Regions from separate parts of the Nocardia sp. NPDC058705 genome, predicted to be linked through region 2. Evidence: riboswitches for the same ligand, from Rfam matches in the RefSeq annotation. Region 2 holds a riboswitch; the other holds the start of a gene.

Region 1 (10,228 bases), on a different contig from region 2:
TCGGACAGGAAGCCGCCGACCACCGGGCCGAGCACCGTCGCAATGCCGAACACCATGAGGAAATACCCCTGGTAGCGGACCCGTTCACGCGCGGGCACGATGTCGCCGACGATGGTGAACGCCAGCGACATCAACCCGCCCGCACCCAGGCCCTGGAAGGCGCGGCACCCGGCCAGCTGGTACATGGTGGTCGCGAAGCAGCAGGCCGCCGAGCCGATGACGAACAGGGCGATCGCCAGGAGGTAGAACGGTTTGCGACCGTAGATGTCGGCGAGTTTGCCGTAGAGCGGGGTGGTGACGGTGGCCGTGATCAGGTAAGCCGTTGTCGCCCATGCCTGTTCGTCGAACCCGTCGAGACTGTTCGCGATCCGCACGATCGCGACGCTGACGATGTTCTGGTCGAGCGCGGCGAGGAACACCCCTAGTAGCAGGCCCGACAGGATGGTGAGTGTCTGGCGGTGCGTGAGGCGTGATTCGGCAACGACGGTATCGGTCACGAAATGCCCTGGTTCTGATCGGCTGGCGAGTGGGTGTCGATCATTCGGCCCACACGAGGGCCGACAACCCCGCTGCGAGGAAAACTTTGCGCCGCGGGTCGAACTCTTCATGCACTGGTGGGCCGAGCTTACCTACGTCGGATTCGCCGCCGTCACCTAGGGATCAAGTTACCGTTCATTTCACCGATAATCGATAGGGCGCGCCATCCGGAACTGCCGGTTCGGCGGACGGGAATTCAGCTGCCAGCGCGCGCAGAGTTTCCGAGCAGCCCGCGTCGATTCGGAGGGTGGCGAGTTCGTCGGCGCGGGTGCGGCCGCGATTCACGATAACCACTGGCACACCGTTTTTCGCTGCTCTGCGCACGAATCGCAGGCCCGACATCACCGTCAGCGAGGAACCGGCCACCAGGATCGCCTGCGCTTCATCGATCATGTCGAAAGCGGCTTCGACCCGGTCAGACGGCACATTCTCACCGAAATACACGATGTCGGGTTTGAGCAATCCGCCACAGGACAGACAGTCGACCATCCGGAATCGCTCGGTATCGGTGACCACCGCATCCGCATCCGGCGCCACTTCGATTCCGGTCGGCGCCGCTGAAAGGTTTTCCGCGAAACCGGGATTGGCGGCTTCGAGGTGTTGAGCGAGGGTCATTCGGGAGATGAGTTTCGCGCAGCGCAGACAACGCACGCGCGCGTAAGTTCCGTGCAGATCGATCACCCGGCGCGCCCCCGCTTTCATGTGCAGCAGGTCGACATTCTGGGTGATCACGCCCGACACCACGCCTGCCCGCTCGAGCTGCGCGACCGCACGGTGACCTGGGTTCGGGCGGGCGGCGTCCATGCGTCGCCAGCCGATGTGGTTGCGTGCCCAATACCGCTGCCGGAATACCGGGTCGCCGACGAACTGCTGATAGGTCATCGGGGTGCGCGGTGGCGAATCGGGGCTGCGGTAGTCGGGAATGCCGCTGTCGGTGCTCAGTCCCGCGCCGGAGATCACCACGGTGGCGCGCGCGCTCAGCAGCTCGGCCGCGCGTTTCACCACCTCGGTGTCCATGGAATCCACTCTACGAGCGCGGTGGTGCGGGACGAACACGCCGGGGCCGAGTTGCGTGCGGTGCACGCGCGGCGAGATGATAACCACTCCGCCCGGCATCGACCGCTGCAGAGGAAAACCTATGTCCGACACCGACGAGCACGGCCGCACCGCGCTCAATGCCGCGGTCGACGGGACCATCGTCGCCGTCCGGCGGATGTTCTATGTCCTCGGCGACGAGGTCGACCGCACCGAGGGTCCGATCGAATTCACTTTCCACGACGGGTCGACCCTGCTCTTCGACGCCGGTGTCGACGGTGCAGAACTGCGCATCGCCGGGTCACCGTGGCGTGATCCGTTCGAGCCGCTGGTGGACCCGGTGAATATCGAATACGTCGCCAACTCGGGCAAATACACCGCGTTCGATGTCACCGACGAGGCGCCCTACGACGACCTCGCGGGCCGTCGAGTCGATGCGGTTTCGGTGGTACCGCTGGCCGACGGACGACCGCGTGCGGCCACCCTCTACCTCGGCACGGGCATGGTGAAGGCGGAGTCGATCGCCGACGAGCTCATCGTGACTTTGATCTCCGCCTGACTGATCTCCGAATCACCTTCCAGCACAACAGCATTGGAATTCCTGTCGCACACGGCCATGCTGATGCCGAACGCCGTCGCGGGCCCGATGCGCGCGGTTCGACCAGCTCGGCGCGGTCAGCCGATTCCCGGCCCGCCGCACATCGCCACGCTCGTTCGGCCGGTGCCCGTGAGGTGAACACGCGGCGCTCGCCTACCCGGCGCGCGGGTGCTGCTCGAGGCAGCATGGGGCGCGGTGGTTGTGGCGTGGCAGGGAAGGTGTGGGTCGATGGTGCCGTATCGGTGGCGGTCGGGGTGGGGTGTGTCGGCGGGGTTGTTCGTCGCCGTCTTCGTGTTGGTGCCTGCGACATTCGCGGTGCAGAACGCCTGGAAGGTGCCGGTTCCGCAGACCATCTCGTTCGCGCGGATCGAGCCGATCGCGACCTCGTATTGGCTCAGCTGGGCTTTGACGCTGGCCGCGCTGTTGACGCCCGCGCTGCTGCTGTCGCTACTGCCGGTCGCCCGCTCCATCGCCTGGGGCTATCTGCTGACCACCACGACGGCCGGCGCGGTCCTGTGTGGGGCGACCGTGGCGATGGCGTTCACCGGACTCGCGGTTACCTGATCGCCTCCGCTGCGAACGACTCCGACAGCTCGTCGATGACATCGCCGCGGATCTGTCTGCGCTCGTTGGCCAGGGCGGTGGTCGTGCAGATGCCGAACGCGCCCTGCTCGTCGTAGAGCACCGCGGCGCCTGCGGCGATCCCGTCGTCGCTGAGGTGAGTTTCGGCCTCGAGGCCCATCTCGTCACCGATCGGCATGCGGGAGAAGGTGATCGACACGTCGGTGTTGATGAAACCGATGCCCTCGGTGCCCCAGTTGGTGACCAGGCTGGTCTGCTCGCCGGTCATCGCGGCGTAGCAGAACGGGGACGATTTCTCCCCCGCGACGACCGGGATATTGCGCACCCACTTGCGTTTGCGGGTGTCGTTCTGGTGTTCGGTCATATTCGCCGACCAGCCGTGCCCGTCACTGCCGAACAGGTGCATCTTCTCGTCGATGGTGGCGAGTATGTTCGGGGGCGGCAGCGGGCGATCCCGGTCGGGGCGCCAGACCTCGCCCGGCGGCTGGGTGGAACGTTTCAGCAACAGCGCGCTGCCGCGGGCGACGATCTCGCCGTCGGCACGCACGAGGATGGTCACCGAGCGGACCCGGTTGCCGTCGCGCACGAGTTCGCTGGCGATCGTCAGCAGCACAGCCGGGACCGGACGGTGCAGGTCGACCGTGAATCGCGCCGGGACGAACCCGCCGGTGCAGTACCCTGCTTCGACTTCGCGCGCCATCAACCCGCACACGGGTGGCCCGGACAGCGTGCTGGGCGCCCACAGACTCAGCGAATACCGCGTCGGCGTGTAGCTGCCGTCCGCCTGCGTGAAATAGCCAGGGGAGGTACTCATCGTGCCCCTTTCTCGGCGGGCACCGGGCGGGATCGCGGCGGCACACCTCACATTAGAACGTGTTGCAATTTTGCTGCAAGTCCGGCCCTTTGCGGCCGATTCGAGACGCGGGAACTGGGCGGGTTGCCTGACCTGAATTCAGGGCCACTGCCGGATGTTCGGGGGAGCCGACGGCAGCCTAGCGTCGATGGCAGACCTGATGAGGAGAATGCCTTGCGAAAACTCGACGCCGCGCTCGCGACCATCTATGCGGTCCAGGAGATCGGGGTGGCACTTGGGTGCGTGTCCTGTTCGGCCTGCTCACCGCGGTGTTCGCCGTGATCGCGGCGCTGCGGATCTACCGTGACCGGATTCTCCTGCAGGCCGCGGCGGCGGACTACTCCAGTTCGCCCTCGGTTTCGAGGTAGACCTGGCGCAGTTTGTCGAGGGTTTCCTGTTCCGGGTGCTCCCACAGCTTGCGCTCGGCGGCTTCGAGGAGGCGTTCGGCGATGCCGTGCAGGGCCCACGGGTTGGACTGCTCCATGAACTTGCGGTTCACATCGTCGAACACGTAACTCTCGGAGAGCTTTTCGTACATCCAGTCGGCGACAACATTGGTGGTGGCGTCGTAGCCGAAGAGGTAGTCGACGGTGGCTGCCATTTCGAAGGCGCCCTTGTAGCCGTGGCGGCGCATCGCCTCCAGCCAGCGCGGGTTCACCACGCGGGCACGGAAGACGCGGGCGGTTTCCTCGGAGAGGGTGCGGGTGCGCACGGCGTCGGGGCGGGTGGAGTCGCCGATGTAGGCCTCGGGGTTCTTACCGGTCAGCGCGCGCACGGTGGCGACCATGCCGCCGTGGTACTGGAAGTAGTCGTCGGAGTCGGCGATGTCGTGTTCGCGGGTGTCGGTGTTCTTGGCCGCCACCGCGATGCGCTTGTAGGCAGTGCGCATGTCGTCGGCGGCGGGGGCGCCGTCGAGGTCGCGGCCGTAGGCGTAGCCGCCCCAGGTGGTGTAGACCTGCGCGAGGTCGTCGTCGGTGCGCCAGCTCTTGGAGTCGATGAGCTGGAGCAGGCCCGCGCCGTAGGTGCCGGGCTTGGAGCCGAAGATGCGAGTGGTGGCGCGGCGGGTGTCGCCGTGTTCGGCCAGGTCCGACTGGGCGTGTGCGCGAATGTAATTCGACTCGGCGGGCTCATCGAGGTCAGCGACGAGGCGGACCGCGTCGTCCAGGAGGGCGAGGACGTGCGGGAAGGCGTCGCGGAAGAAGCCGGAGATGCGGACGGTGACGTCGATGCGGGGGCGGGCGAGTTCGTCGAGGGAGATCACCTCGAGGGAGGTGACGCGGCGGCTCGCCTCGTCCCAGACCGGGCGAACACCGAGCAGGGCGAAGACTTCCGCGATGTCGTCGCCCGAGGTGCGCATCGCCGAGGTGCCCCACACCGACAGGCCCACCGACTTCGGGTACTCACCGTGATCGGCCAGGTAGCGGGCCAGCAGCGATTCCGCCATCGCCTGGCCGGTCTCCCAGGCCAGTCGCGACGGGACAGCCTTGGGGTCGACGGAGTAGAAGTTGCGGCCGGTGGGCAGGACGTTGATCAGGCCGCGCAGGGGCGAACCGCTGGGGCCCGCGGGGATGAAACCGCCGTTGAGCGCGTGCAGGATGCGGGTGATCTCGATGCTGGTTTCGCGCAGGCGGGGCACGACTTCGGTTGCGGCGAAACGCAATACGGTCTTGACCGCTGCCAGGCGCCCGCTCACGGCAACACTGCCCGCCGTGGTGGTTGCGCTGAGGTCTGGCGCGGCGCCGGAATCCGTCGGGGCGGCGTCCGAGTTCGCGGCAACCTCGCCCGCTGCGTTCGCGGCAACCCCGCCCGGCTCGTTTGCGGCAGCCGCACCGACCGTGGCCGGGGAGGCGGCAGGGGTCGCTGCTGGAGCGTCGACTGCGATCGTCGCGGAGGTTGCGTCGGCGGCACTGGTCACCGATTCGGCAGCGTCGCCTGTCGCATCCGTCGACACGGTTGCCGACGGTGACGAATCATCCACTCCCCCAGCGACAATCGCGGTGGCGTAGTCGTCGACCAAGGTGTCGACCGCGTCCACCGACCAGTCCGTCGCCTGCAGCGCGCCGAGCAGTTCGCGGGCGCGGCTCTCCACCACGTCGACGCGTTCGCGGGATTCGTCACCGGCTTCGCTGAGCCCCAACGCTTCTCGCAGGCCGGGCACGTTCTGTTCGCCGCCCCACAGCTGGCGGGCGCGCAGCATCGCCAGGACCAGGTCGAGTTCCATGTCGCCCTCGGGTGCCTGGCCGAGGATGTGCAGGCCGTCGCGGATCTGGACGTCCTTGATCTCGCACAGCCAGCCGTCGACGTGCAGGAGCATGTCGTCGAAGACGTCTTCTTCGGGGCGTTCGGCGAGGCCGAGGTCGTGGTCCATCTTGGCCGCGCGCATCAGGGTCCAGATCTGCTGGCGGATGGCGGGCAGTTTGGCCGGGTCGAGGGCGGAGATGTTGGCGTGCTCGTCGAGCAGCTGCTCCAGGCGGGAGATGTCGCCGTAGGTTTCGGCGCGTGCCATCGGCGGGATCAGGTGGTCGACCAGGGTGGCGTGGGCGCGGCGCTTGGCCTGGGTGCCCTCGCCGGGGTCGTTGACCAGGAAGGGGTAGATCAGCGGCAGATCGCCCAGTGCGGCGTCGGTGCCGCAGGAAGCGGACATGCCGATTGTCTTGCCGGGCAACCATTCCAGGTTGCCGTGCTTGCCCAGGTGCACCATCGCGTCGGCGCCGAAACCGTCGGGCGCGGACAGCCAGCGGTAGGCGGCGAGGTAGTGGTGGCTGGGCGGCAGGTCCGGGTCGTGGTAGATCGCGACGGGGTTCTCGCCGAAGCCGCGAGGCGGCTGCACCATCAGCACCACATTGCCGAAACGCAGTGCGGCGATGACGATTTCACCCTTGGGGTCGGCCGACCGGTCGACGTAGAGTTCGCCCGGCGGCGGTCCCCATGCCTCGACGACGGCTTCTCGGAGGTCTTCGGGCAGGGATTCGAACCAGCGGGTGTAGGTGGTGGCGCCGATGCGAATCGGGTTGCCCTCCAACTGTTCCGCGCTCAACCACTCGGGATCCTGGCCGCCTGCGGCGATCAACGCGTGGATCAGTGCGTCGCCGTCGCGCTCGACCAGCCCCGGGATCTCGTTGATGTCGCCGAGATCGTAACCGGCGGCGCGCAATTCGGTGAGCAGCCGGATCGCGCTGGCGGGGGTGTCGAGGCCGACGGCATTGCCGATGCGGGCGTGCTTGGTCGGGTAGGCCGAGAGCATGATCGCGATCCGCTTGTCCGCGGCCGGGATGTGGCGAAGGCGAGCGTGCCGCACGGCGATACCGGCGACCCGGGCGCAGCGTTCCGCGTCGGGGACGTACGCGGACAGGCCGTCGGCGTCGAACTCCTTGAAGGAGAACGGGACCGTGATGATGCGGCCGTCGAACTCGGGCACCGCCACCTGGGTCGCCACATCGAGCGGCGACAGGCCGTCGTCGTTGGCCTCCCACTGCGCGCGACCGCTGGTCAGGCACAGGCCCTGCAGAATCGGCACGTCCAGGGCGGCGAGCGCGGCCACGTCCCATGCCTCGTCGTCACCACCGGCCGAGGCTGTCGCGGGCTTGCTGCCACCGGCGGCGAGCACGGTCACCACGAGGGCGTCGGCGCGGCCGAGCAGGGTGAGGAGTTCGGGTTCGGCGGTGCGCAGCGAGGCCGCGTAGACCGGCAACGGCCGCGCGCCCTTGGCTTCGATCGCCTTGCACAGCGCCTCGATGTAGGCGGTGTTGCCCGCCAGGTGCTGGGCGCGGTAGTAGACGACGGCGACGGTCGGGGCGTGCGGTTCGAGGATGCGCGCGGACCGGTCGAGTTCACCCCAGGTGGGCAGTTGGGCGGGCGGTTCGAAACCGTGGCCGGTGAGCAGCACGGTGTCGGACAGGAAATTGTGCAGCTGCAGCAGGTTCTCGGCGCCCCCCGCGGCGAGGTAGTTGTGCGCGTCGGCCGCGACACCGACCGGCACGGTCGAGCATTCCATCAGCTCCGCGTCGGGCGCGATCTCACCACCCAGCGCCACCATCGGCACCCCGCTTGCCCGGATCGCGTCCAAGCCCTCTTCCCAGGCGCGCTTGCCGCCGAGGATCCGCACGATCACCAGATCAGCGCCGTCGAGCAGCTCCGGCAGGTCCTCCACGAGCAGCCGGGCGGGATTGCCCCAGCGGTACTCGGCGCCGCTTGCACGGGCGCTCAGGAGATCGGTGTCGGAGGTGGACAGCAGCAGGATCACAGGGTGAGACCTTCCTCGGGTTACGCGCCCATCGCAGGTTGCGGTGCTCGCCGGAGAGGGTCTGGCTGTTCACAGTGGCGCGACCGCACCGGATTTCCACCGGTTTCCTCGTCACCCGCCGAGCATGTCGATGCTACTGGGCCCGTCCCGCCCGCAACTTTCCAGCCCGTACCCACTGCTGGACAGGTGATCACCAGGCCCTGGTGGCGGCATCGGCCGACTGAATCCACCAGAGAAGGAAAAACCACCAGAGCCTGGTGATCTTGATCTGCTCGGTCGGTCACCCGCATCCAGGCCGCCGTCGTCAGTGGGTGGGACGTCTGGTGGTGTCCCCGACGGTGACTGCGGTGGCGACTTCGGTGAGGGCGCGGCGGATGGTGTCGCCGTAGTCGTCGTCGCCGAGGGTGTGCAGGCGTTCCCGGGCGGCTTCGATGTGTCGGGTGGCGGCGGGGAAGGCGCCGAGACGGCGGAAGTTGTCGGCGAGGTTCAGGTGCAGGGAGGGGTAGAAGCCGGCCACCTGGAGGCCCGCGTGGTGGTCGTTCAAGCGGGTGTCGGTAAGGGCGTCGGCGGCGTCGAGGGCGCGGACGTCCCAAACGAGAGCTTCGGCCGGGTCGTCGTAGGTGTCGGCCAGGTAGTGGGCGAGGGTGCAGCGGTGCAGGGGGTCGCCGGTGACGCCGATATCGGCCCAGGTTTCGAGCAAGGCGGTGCGGGCGCGGTCAACCTCACCGGTGCGGAAGTCGGTGACGCCCTGGGTGATTCGGGTCATGATCGGGTCGGCGGTGGTCATCGGGGTCTCCTCGGCGAGTTCGGGTGGGCATGGTGTTGACGACATCGACGGGTCGCCGAAGGTGGCGGACTCGAATGGGCGGGTCTGCCGATGATGAGGTGGCGTGGCGCGAACCGCTCGGGTCAGCGGAGGTTCATCGGGCGGGTTCGCATGGCATGGTCAGCGTCGACAGTGCGCCGTCGTCGGCGGAGCGGACCAGGACGGGCAGGTCCGAGGCGATGAGGTCGAGCATCACGTCGGGACCGACAGCGCCCGCGGCGGCTGGGTAGAGGGTGGTGACGGTGAAGTGGAGCGTCATCGACGGGCCGGTGATCGTTGCGGGCAGGGCTCGCTCGGTTACCTGAACCAGAGGTTTCTCAGGGTTCGCGTACCGCTCCGAGGCCGCCGTGCCGGTGGCGCCGCCCGCACTACGTGGTGCGCCGCTCGGGCCAAGCCCGTCCGGCATCGACGCACCGGACGTGACTCGTTCGCCGCCCGTATCGTGCACGTCGGCGAGCCGGTCGTCCTGTCGCGGTACGCTGCCGCCTGGTGTGACGATCACAGTGCTCGGTGGGAACATTCGCAGGGCCACCGTTGGCGCGCTGGCGTTTTCGAGCGCGTCGAGCAGATCCGCGCGGGCGAGCACGACTCTGGTGCGGACCGGCGGGAGCGCTGCCAGCATCGCCCGGTAGTCGGGGAAGTCCTCGGCCGAACAACGGCAGTGGCGGGCGTCGGGGGCCGCGCCGAACTCGCTGTTCACGCTGCCGGCTATCCCGCCACCTCGAGCAGCGACCGAGCTGGCATCGGAATCCTCAGCGGCCGTGGCGAACTCGATACCGTCCGGCGTCGGTGCGATGGCCACGGAGTATTGGCGGCGCAACCAGGAGACCGCTGAGCGGAGATCCTCGGCGTCGATCGTGGCCGTCCACGGGGTCACGGCGGGGCGGGTCGGACGCAAGGTCCTGGTGGCCAGCCGGTAGCGGTCCGTGGCGGTGAGGATCAATTCCTGCGTATTCGCCTCGAACAGGATCGTGTCGAGCACCCGCATGGCCGGGTCGGCGACGGTAGCGGTCGCGACCTGGTCGATCGCAGCCGCCAGCGCCGGTCCGCTCACCCACAAGTCGTCGCGATGAGTTCTCGGTGCACCCTCGAACCTGTGCTCTGCGTTGCGCGCCATGGCGACCGGCGATGCGGTGACTGCCGAGGCGCCCATCGAACGGCCATCGGCCGAGCAATCGAGTCGCGCTGCGCCCTGATCGCTACCCCCGCTCCCGGGTTCGGAATCCGATCCATGCGAAGCGAGGCGAGCGTCGCGGGTGGCAGTCGCGGCGGCACCCTGATCGCTACTCCCGCCGCTGAGTTCGGACTCCGATCCGTGCAGGGTGAGGAGTGCGGCGCGCGCAGCTGTCGCGGCGGTGCGGATCGTGGCCTGGTGGCGGTCCAGGTCGGTGAGGTGGTGGTCGAGTAGAGCGATCGCGCGGAGGGGGTCGGGTTCGGTGAGGAGGGCGGTGACCGCGGGCAGCGGCATGTCGACGGCGCGGAGGTGGCGCAGGAGACGGGCCGGGGCGGACTGGTCGGGGGCGTAGTAGCGGTAGCCGGTGGCCTCGTCGATGA
Region 2 (10,228 bases):
TGAGGACGTAGGCGGCGATGCCGTCCTTGTGCAGTGATGCGGGGGTGAGGTTGCTCGCTTCGTCGTAGCCGTAGCTCCAGCCGGCGACCATGACGTCCGGGCGGTTGGCGAGCACCGTTTCGCGCGAGGGGTATTCGGGGGCAACGTCGTTCAAGCCGTCGACGATGTCGGCGCCGTAGTGTGCGCGCAGGGTGGCCGCGTCGCGCTGGATGCTCGAGACTGCGGCGACCTGGTCTTGTGCGCCGAGGGCGAGCACCATCGAGATGAGGTTGCCGTCGTTGACGAACAGCCGCTGTGCGGGGGCGGGGAACTGGGATTCCTTGCCGCAGTTGCGGATCGGGATTGTCGTCGCGGCGGGTGTGGTGGTGCCGGTGCATGCCGCCAGGGTGACGGCGAGGGCGGTGGTGGCCAGGATTCGGCCGGGGTTGTTCATTATCGTGCCTCTCGCGGGGTGATCAACAGGTGGTCGTCGCCGGTGACGGGATGTCGGACGCGGGTCGCGTCGACACCGAATACCTCGGCGATGACCTCGGGTGCCAAGGTCTCTGCGGGCGGCCGCGTGGAACCGTTGTGCAGCACAATGATTCGGTCGCAGTAGCGGTCGGCCAGCGCGAGATCGTGCAGGGCGGCGACGACGGTGCGGTTCAGGGTCCGCATCAGGGTGAGCAGTTCGAGTTGATGGGTGACGTCGAGATGGTTCGTCGGCTCGTCGAGCAGCAGGACCGGGGTGTCCTGGAGCAGCGCCCGAGCCAGCAGCACCCGCTGCCGCTCGCCGCCGGACAGTTGATGCACCTGCCTGCCCGCGAAACCGGCCAGATCGACGGCGTCCAGAGCCTGCGCCACCTGCTGTTGTTCACGCGGGGCGCCGAGACCCCATGGCGGTAGATAGGGCGTCAGACCGAGGGCGACCACTTCGCCGACCAGCATGTCGGCGGGCGGACTCTCGTCCTGCGCCACGAGCGCCACCGCTGCTGCCCGGCGACGGGGCCGGAGCGCGTGCAGTACCTGCCCGTCCACGAGGACCTGGCCGTGTTTCGGCTTGTCGACCCCGGCCAGCACCCGTAGCAGCGTCGACTTGCCGCTGCCGTTGGGCCCGACGATGCCGACGATCTCGCCGGGTCTGATCGAGAAGTCCGCCTCGGCAACGATATTCCGGCGCCCGATCGCGCAGGTCAGGGCCACGGCCCGCAGTTCGCCTTGCGGCCTCGCGCTGTGCGAGGAACCAGGCTCGTGCGGTCGGCCGAATGCCCGAATCATGACGCGCCGAAGTGGTAGCGGCGTCTGCCCATCAGCAGGAGGAAGATCGGCGCGCCGATGAGGCCGGTGAGGACGCCGACGGGGATTTCGGTGGGGCGGACCAGGATTCGGGTCGCGGCGTCGGCGATCACCAGGAACAGGGCGCCGCCGACAGCGCAGGTGGGGAGTAGGTTGCGGTGGCGGGGGCCGACGATCATGCGTGCTGCGTGGGGGACCACGAGGCCGACGAAACCGATGCCGCCCGACACCGCGACGAGTACCCCGACGAGCACTGCGAGCAGTACGAACAGGCCGATGCGCAGGTGGCGCACCGGGACGCCGACCGACGACGCGGTGTCCGCGCCGAGGGTGAGCGCATCCAACCAGCCCGCGATCGCAAAGAGAATCGCGCCGCATGCCACGACGACCGTGCAGGGTAGGGCGAGGGTCGTCCAGTCGGCACCGGCGAGACTTCCGAGCAGCCAGAACAGCACCGACTCGGCGGCGGCGGGATCGGTGCTGCGGAAGACGAGGAAGCTGCTGAACCCGGCGAAGGCCGACCCGAGGACGGTGCCGGTGAGCACCAGCCGCAAGGGGGTGAGACCGCCTTGCGCCAGCGCGATCAGGAAGACCAGCGTCGCGGCGCCGAGCGCGCCGAGCAGTGCACCGCCGGACAGCGCCCAGATGCCCGCACCGGCGAACAGCCCGGAGGTGATGACCGCGGCCGCGCCGACACCGGCACCGGACGAGACGCCGAGCAGGAACGGATCAGCTAGGGGGTTGCGCACCAGCGTCTGCATTGCCGCGCCCGCCAGTGCCAGGCCGGCGCCGACCACCGCGGCCAGCAGGGTGCGTGGCACTCGGAGTTGCCAGACGATGGTGTCGATGCCGAGGTCGGCGGGTGTCGCGCCGGTGAGCCGGGCGAGGAGGGTGTCGAGCACCGCGGATACGGGCACGATCTCCGCGCCGAATCCGGTGGCTGCGATCATGGCAGCCAGCAACAGCGCCCCGAGCAGGGGTAATGCGAGCGAGACCCGCGCACGGGTCATCGCGAAATCTCCACAGGCAAGGCGCGGCCCTTTCAGAGGGTGTCCCGGCGAGGGAGGTCTGACTTTCGCCGCGAGGCGATCACAGTGGCGCGACCGTTCCGGAGTTACACCGGATTCCCGCACCCGCCGGGGATGACCCCGTGACTGTACAAGGCACGCGGTGCCAGGCCCGCCGCGAGCCCTTCGAATCACGGCAACGCTAAAGGTATTCGGCGCGGGGCGCTGTTGATTCAATCCCTGTATGTACCGACCGAACACCTTTCGACCCGGCCTGCGTGGCCGCGCCACCGCCGCGCTTCTCGCGGTGGCAACCGTTGCGACGCTCGGCCTGACCGGCTGTGCGCAGGGCAATGACGCACCGGTCGGCACCCCCGATACGCCGCTGCCGACCGAGGTGCCGGCGGGGACCACGCTCGTCGTCGCCGATCAGCAGGAACGTCTGCAATCGGCGCTGCGGCTGTCGGGTGAGCTGGACAAGCTGCCGTTCAAGATCGAGTTCGCGAACTTCGTCGGTGGCCCGGCCATCCTGGAGGCTTTCCGTGCCGGTGCGGCCGATGTCGGTCAGGTCGGTGATGTGCCGCCGATCCACGCGCTGGCGGCGGGGCAGGACGTGCCGATCGTCGGCTCGTATCAGACCAACCCGAAGGCGATGAAACTCGCTGCCGCACCGGGTCGTTCGATCACAAAGCTCACGGAACTGAAGGGTAAGAAGATCGCGTACGCCGAGGGCACCGCTCAGCAGGCGGCGGTGTTGAAGGCGCTCACCAAGGCCGGGCTGAAGCCCACCGATGTGGAGCTGGTCCGGCTGCAGCTGGCCGAGTTCCCCGACGCGGTGCGAACCGGTCAGGTCGATGTCGCGCCACTCATCGAACCCAATGTGACCCGGTTCCTGCGCACCCAGGGCGCCTCGCTGATCCCCGATTCGGAAACCACCGGCATCTACAGCGGTCTCGCCTACTTGTACGCGCGCCGCGCGGTGGTCCAGGATCCGGCGAAGGCCGCCGCTACCCGGGCCCTGGTCGGCGCGTTCGTGCGGGCATGGCAGTGGACCAACACCCATCGCGAGGAGTGGGCGACCAAGTACTACGTGGGGAGTCAGAAGGTCAGTGCCGAGGATGCCGGGCGGATCGTCGAATCGCTGGGCACCTACACGTTCCCGCACCTGGACCAGCAGTTGATCGCCCGACAGCAGACCACCATCGACGCGATCGACGCCGTGGGCGAGCTGCCCAAGAAGATCGAGGCCGTCGACGGTTTCGATCTGCGGTTCGACGCGGCGGTCACCGAGGCTGTCACGGCCAGTGGGGCGGCGTTCGCGCCGGCGGCGAGCTGATGGCCACCCTCGATGCCGGTGTGCTGCGCCGGATCAGGACGAGCACGGCCCCGGTCGAAGCCCTTGCACCGCGTGGGCGAGGCAGTCGCAGGCTGGGACCAGGCAAGCCGATTCCGTTCGGCTTCGCCCTCGGTCCGGTGCTGTTGATCGGCACCTGGGTGATCGGCTCGGCGATCGGCGCCATCGACCCGGAGACACTGCCCGCGCCGTGGACGGTCGCGCAGACAGCGGGTGAGCTGATCGCCGACGGGCAGTTGCAGTCCAATCTGCTGACCTCGTTGCAGCGTGCGGTGATCGGGCTCGTCCTCGGGGTGGTGATCGGTGTGGTGCTGGCGCTGGTCGCGGGGCTGAGCCGGATCGGCGAGGCGGTGGTCGACGGTCCGGTGCAGATCAAGCGGGCGATCCCCACACTGGCGCTGATCCCGCTGTTCATCGTCTGGTTCGGGATCGGCGAGCAGATGAAGCTGATCGTCATCACGACCAGCGTGCTCATTCCGGTCTACATCAATACTCACGCCTACCTGCGCAGTGTCGACGCGCGCTATGTGGAACTCGCCGAGACGGTCGGGCTGTCACGGTGGGGATTTCTGCGGCGGATCGCGCTGCCGGGATCGCTGCCCGGGTTCTTCCTGGGGCTGCGGCTGGCGGTGACCATCTCCTGGCTGGCGCTGGTGGTGGTCGAACAGGTCAACGCGACCAGCGGGATCGGCTACCTGATGACGCAGGCGCGCACCTACGGCCAGATCGACGTGATCGTCGTCGGCCTGGTGATCTACGGGCTGCTCGGACTGTTCGGCGACCTCGCCGTGCGGGCAACGGAACGAAAGGTGCTGGCATGGCGACAGACACTGGGCGACTGAGCTCCGACGAGCGGGTCGTCGTACGCACCCACGCGCTCACTCGCGGCTTCGGCACGCGAATCGTGTTGAACGGCATCGACATCGAGATCCGGCGCGGTGAGTTCGTGGCGCTGCTCGGGCGCAGCGGTTCTGGCAAGAGCACATTGCTGCGGGCGCTGGCCGAACTCGATTCCGAGGTGCCCGGTTCGGGCGAGCTGACGGTGCCGACCCAGCGGGCGGTGGTGTTCCAGGACTCGCGGTTGTTGCCGTGGGCGCGGGTGCTCGACAATGTGGTGCTCGGGTTGACCGGGCGCGATGCCGCGCGGCGGGGGCGCTCGGCGCTGGCCGAGGTCGGCTTGGCCGGGCGTGAGAAGGCTTGGCCGCGTGAGCTTTCCGGTGGTGAGCAGCAGCGGGTGGCGCTGGCGAGGTCGCTGGTGCGTGAGCCGGAGTTGCTGCTGGCCGACGAACCGTTCGGCGCACTCGACGCACTGACCAGGATCCGGATGCACGCCCTGCTGCAGGCGCTGTGTGAGCGGCACCGGCCCGCCGTGTTGTTGGTGACCCACGACGTGGACGAGGCCGTGCTGCTCGCCGATCGGGTGCTGGTGCTCGACGAGGGCGCGATCACGATCGATCAGCGCATCGAGACGCCGCGTCCGCGCAGGCACGCGCACCCGGAGTTCGTTCGGTTGCGCGAGACGCTGCTGGCCGGACTCGGCGTCGACACAACGGAATTCGAGAAAGTGAAGCAGGCGTCATGAGTGCACCCCGTCAACTGAGTCTCAACGCGTTCATCTACCCGTCGGGCCACCACGAGGCCGCCTGGCGCCATCCCGACAGCAGGCCCGACCGGATCTACGACGTTGCCTACTACCAGGAGATCGGACGCACCGCAGAGGCGGCGAAGCTGGACGCGGTGTTCTTCGCCGACGGTCCCGCTCTGCGCACGGACGTGCGACACAATGCCGCGCCCGGCCTCGAGCCGATCACCCTGCTCACCGCGATCGCTTCGGCTACAACACATCTGGGCCTGATCGCCACCGCGTCGACCACCTACTACGAGCCCTACAATTTGGCGCGACTGTTCTCCTCGCTCGACCACATCTCCGGTGGTCGCGCGGGTTGGAACATCGTCACCACCGGAACCGACCTGGCCGCGGCCAACTTCGGGCTCGACCGGCACCCGGATCACGCCGAACGTTATGCCCGCGCACGGGAATTCGTCGACGCGGTGGTCGGGCTGTGGGACAGCTGGGAAGACGATGCGATCGTGCTCGACCGGGCGGTCGGGGTGTACGCCGATCCGGACAAGATCCATCCGATCGACTTCGTCGGCGAACACCTCAGCGTGCGTGGACCGTTCAACTCGGCGCGCACACCGCAGGGGCGTCCGGTGTTGGTGCAGGCGGGGGCGTCGAACGAGGGTCGCGCCTTCGCGGGCAAGTACGCGGAGGCCATTTTCACCGCGCATCAACGGCTTTCGGACGCGCAGTCGTTCTACGCCGACATCAAGTCCAAGGCGGCCGAGTTCGGGCGCACCGCCGACGAGGTGAAGATTCTGCCGGGGATCAGCCCGTTCATCGCCGACACCGAGGCTGCCGCACTGCGTTTGGAGCGGGAGTTCAACGAGCTGACCGTGCCCGAATACGGGATCAAGCAGTTGGAGTCGATCACCGGAACGTCTTTGCGCACTCTCGCTTTGGATGAACCGGTGCCGGTGGAAGTATTCGCGGGGGCGGGCGATGTCACCGACAACGCGCGCAGCAGACTACAGGTGGTGGCGGGGATCGTCGAGCGGGAACGGCCGACGCTGCGCGGATTGCTGCACCGGCTGGCGGGCGCGCGGGGTCACAGAGTATTCGCGGGGACACCCGAGCAGGTGGCTGACACGATCGAGGAGTGGTTCACCCAGGGCGCGGCAGACGGATTCAATGTGATGCCGCCGTATTACCCCGGTGGACTCGAGGTGTTCGCCGAGACGGTGGTGCCGATCCTGCAGGAGCGTGGGCTTTTTCGCACCGAGTACAGCGGGACCACGCTGCGCGATCACTTCGGTCTCGCTCGTCCGCAGAGTCGGTTCGCGCAGACGCCCGTTGCCGTCGGATGAGGGCTGATTCCGACGGAAGTTGTTGTCCCGGTCGAGGTAACCGCGGCGGGCGGCGGTGAGTGCGGTCACGGTCGACACCGAACCGCTGCAGTTGCGTTCACTGGTGTGGCCGGTGTTCGCGCCGATGGCGTTGTACGGCACCGGTGCCGGGGCCGCCGCGCCCATGTATGCCTGGCGCGCACTGGATCTCGGGGCATCGGCGGGTACGGCGGGGCTGATCGTGGCGCTCGGCGGGCTCGGGATGGTGCTCGCCGATCTGCCTGCGGGGCGGATCGTCGCCAGGATCGGGGAGCGGGCGGCGATCGGGGTCGGCAGTGTATTGGGCACGGTCGGGGTGCTCGCGGCGATCTTCGCGCCGAATCTTGTTGTGCTGGCGGTGGGTTTGCTGCTCAACGGTGCGGCGGGCGCGGTGTGGGGGTTGGCGCGGCAGACGTATCTGGTGTCGGTGGTCGCGCCCGAGCAGCGCGGGCGAGCGATGTCGGCGCTGGCGGGTTCGCACCGGCTCGGGTTCTTCTGCGGGCCGTTCCTCGGCGCGGCACTGGTGCACGGGATGGGGCCGGTCGGTGCGCTGTGGTTGCAGTTGGTCACCATGCTGGCGGCCGCGGTGGCGATGGTGGCGATCCGCTCGAGCGAGATCAGCGATCCGTCGTCGTTGCGGCCGGTGCACACGGTGCTGTCCGAAAACCGCAGGGTGCTGGGCACTCTCGGCCTCGCCTCCGTCGCCGTCGGTGCCGCACGCGCGTCCCGCACGGCCCTGCTGCCGCTGTGGGCCGCCCACCTCGGCATCGACCCCGCCGCCACCAGTGTGCTGTTCGGCCTGGCCGGTGCGGTCGACGTACTCATGTCCTACCCGGCAGGCGTATGGCTGGACCGCGCGGGCAGCCGCGTCACCGGCACCGCGTGCGGAATCTGCTTCGCGCTCGGTTACGCGGCATTGCCGTTCACCACCTCGGTGCTCACCATGGGCGCGGCGACCATGCTCCTCGGCCTGGCCAACGGCCTGAGCAACGGCTTGATCATGACCGTCGGCGCCTACGCCGCACCTCCTGACCGCCGCGCGGAATTCCTCGGTGCTTGGCGCCTGACCCACGATGTCGGCGCGTTCGCGGGGCCGGTCGCGGTCGGTCTCGTCGGCGCGCTGGCGGGGCTCGCCGCCGCGGGCGGGCTGATGGCATTCAGCGTCGGCCTCGGCGCGTTCGCGATGTATCGCTGGTTTCCCGGACATGTGAGATCGGCCCGAGAGGCGTTGGGCGGCAACGAGGTCGGCGCGAATGAACCCGAGCGGGTTCGGCGCCGATGAGGACGTAGTGCCCGCCCCTGGACCGGTGATGGTGCTCCGTCGGCGTCGGTGGGACGGATGACCGCCCCGGCCTCGGCGGACCGGTTGCGGTTGCCCGATCGCCGCGATCGGATACGGAGAAACCGTGAGCGTCGACGCCGTCAGAGCGCCGAACTACAGGTCCAAGCGGGGTTGCGTCCGGTGAGCCCGAGGATGCGGTCGAGCAGCGGTGCGCCGGTGTCGATGGGAATCTCCGGGCCGTAGATGCCCAGCTCGCGGCCCTGTTCGGCAGTGGCGGCGGTGTCGTTGTAGGTCTCGCGCAGCAGGTCGTCGTCCCAGTGCACGGTGGTGCCGACGGCGCGGGCGAGGTCCCAGCCGTGCACGATCAGCTCGCCGACGACCATGCCGCCGACCAGCGGCGCGGGCAGCTCCATCGGGCCACCCATCCGGGTGACGCCCTGCCAGGCGTCGGGCCGGCCCCAGGCGGCGGCGAGGTCGGTGAGCTGGGTGTCGAGGGCGGCGGCCCAGTCGCCTGTGGTCAGATCGACCTCAGGCCCGGGGGCGATTTCGCCTTTGCGTGCCGCGCCGATCAATGACGGACCCCAGTGCAGCAGGTGGTTGAGCAGGGCTCGGACATCGAAATCGGCGCACGGTGTCGGGTCGGCGAGCCGGTCCGACGTGATGGTGCGGAGGATCTTCGACAGCGGTTCGGCGGCGCGGGCCACCCGTTCGTTTTCGGACATACACCGAGGTAACCACCGCAGCTGGGCGTTGTCTTGAACAAACGCGACATACACTCGCCGCGTGGAGCGCGATCCGCGGGAACTCGGCGGCGCCTGGCGCGCGTCGCAACGCCATGCGTTCGCCGCGCCGACCGGGGAGCTGACGCGTTACGTCGCGCGGTATTGGACGGTCACCTGGGACTACGAGCAGCCGTACCGGCAGCTGGTGGTGCCGTTGCCGAACGTCCACCTGAGCTTTCGCGAGGGCCGGGGCGAACTGCACGGGCCGTCGTCGTCACACGTCTACCGGGAGCTGTCCGGCGTCGGGACGGTGTTCGGTGTCGCGTTCAGACCGGGTATGTTCCGGCCGTTTCTCGATGGGTCGGTAGCGGGGTTGCGGGATCGGATAGTCGATGCCGCAACAGTTTTCACCGGCGAACTGCCCGCGCCTGTCGGTGTCGAATCGGTCGAGCGGTTTCTTGTCGGTCACCTTCCGACGCCTGATCCGCAGGCCGACCTCGCCGCGCGGATCGTGGCGACGATCGCCGAGGATATCGCCGTGACCAGGGTCGATGTGCTCGCGCAGCGGTTCGGGCTGAGCGTGCGGGGGTTGCAGCGGTTGTTCGCCGAGTATGTCGGCATCGGGCCGAAATGGGTGGTGCGGCGGTATCGGCTGCACGAGGTCACCGAGCGGCTCGCCGAGGGCGTCGAGATCGACTGGGCGGTGCTCGCCGCCGAGCTGGGTTACGCCGATCAGGCGCATCTGAGTCGTGAGTTCCGCACGATTTTCGGGGAACCGCCGACCCGGTACGCGCAGCGCTATGAGCAGGGGTGACGCCACGGGAGGTTGTGGGCGGGTGCGGCCGCGGGCCGCGATGGTGACCGGCGGGGGCTGATCGACGCCCCTATGGTGGAGTTATGTCGTCATTCGATCGGCATCCGTCCACCGTCGCGGACTTCGACGATGCGCGTCGGCGGGAACGGTTGCGCGAAACCCGGTTGGGCCACGCGTGGGGCCGCCTGCGCCGGACGCGGCTGGCGGTGTTACGAATTCTCGGGGTGCTGCTGGTCGCGATGATCGTGTTCGGGCAGTACTGGGTGCACGATGTGGTTCCAGAACGCGAGCGACTGGCCCAGACCACGCCGGAGTTGCTGCCTGCGAATCTGCCTGCGGATTCCCGGGATTGGGATACAGCGGTGGTCGATATGGTGGGGCTCGGGGGAGTCAACGCAGTGCCGACCGCCAAGGCACTGCCCGCGCTGAGTCACCTCGGGGTGGTGTGGGCGGTGCGCTACGACAACGCGGGTATCGACACCAAGGTCATCGCCGACATGATCGTGCGGGCCGCCAGGTACGGCAATGTGCGCAACATCGTGCTGGTCGGGCACAGCATGGGCGGGATCGTCGCGCTCGAAGTGGCGCGGCATATCCACCTCGGCAGTGACCGGCGACTTGTGGCCGTGGTGCTGGACTGCACGCCGATGGACCTGGACGCGGTGCGCCCCGAAAGCCGCAGTCGCGGTGCTGATCTGGTGCGCTGGGTGGGCTGGTTGCCGGGTGCGCGGGAGAGCAGGCTGCTGCGCTTCGCGGTCGAGATGTCGGTTCGGCGTGAACGTTTCGCGCAGCCGAGCGGCCTGTTCTTCGATGTCGATTTCAACGCTT

What was found. A riboswitch is a leader RNA that binds a small molecule or an ion and turns the genes downstream of it on or off. The one in region 2 is predicted to bind cobalamin.
Region 1: it holds a riboswitch for cobalamin, as region 2 does, so the genes downstream of both, cobN (cobaltochelatase subunit CobN) here and ACFW6D_RS26710 (FecCD family ABC transporter permease) in region 2, are expected to answer to the same signal.

Annotation. Positions count from the first base shown of each region.
Region 1 is NZ_JBHYRN010000001.1:625,159-635,386, forward strand. It holds gene ACFW6D_RS02740 (MFS transporter) at 1-497, opposite strand, end outside; gene ACFW6D_RS02745 (NAD-dependent protein deacetylase) at 673-1,554, opposite strand; gene ACFW6D_RS02750 (hypothetical protein) at 1,676-2,131, shown strand; gene ACFW6D_RS02755 (hypothetical protein) at 2,399-2,734, shown strand; gene ACFW6D_RS02760 (acyl-CoA thioesterase domain-containing protein) at 2,727-3,566, opposite strand; gene ACFW6D_RS02765 (hypothetical protein) at 3,845-3,973, shown strand; gene cobN (cobaltochelatase subunit CobN) at 3,943-7,848, opposite strand; cobalamin riboswitch at 7,883-8,010, opposite strand; gene ACFW6D_RS02775 (hypothetical protein) at 8,153-8,635, opposite strand; gene ACFW6D_RS02780 (MerR family transcriptional regulator) at 8,769-10,228, opposite strand, start outside.
Region 2 is NZ_JBHYRN010000030.1:1,213-11,440, forward strand. It holds gene ACFW6D_RS26700 (ABC transporter substrate-binding protein) at 1-433, opposite strand, end outside; gene ACFW6D_RS26705 (ABC transporter ATP-binding protein) at 433-1,182, opposite strand; gene ACFW6D_RS26710 (FecCD family ABC transporter permease) at 1,254-2,285, opposite strand; cobalamin riboswitch at 2,319-2,441, opposite strand; gene ACFW6D_RS26715 (ABC transporter substrate-binding protein) at 2,527-3,618, shown strand; gene ACFW6D_RS26720 (ABC transporter permease) at 3,618-4,478, shown strand; gene ACFW6D_RS26725 (ABC transporter ATP-binding protein) at 4,454-5,218, shown strand; gene ACFW6D_RS26730 (LLM class flavin-dependent oxidoreductase) at 5,215-6,564, shown strand; gene ACFW6D_RS26735 (MFS transporter) at 6,620-7,864, shown strand; gene ACFW6D_RS26740 (TIGR03086 family metal-binding protein) at 8,005-8,586, opposite strand; gene ACFW6D_RS26745 (helix-turn-helix domain-containing protein) at 8,648-9,400, shown strand; gene ACFW6D_RS26750 (alpha/beta fold hydrolase) at 9,484-10,228, shown strand, end outside.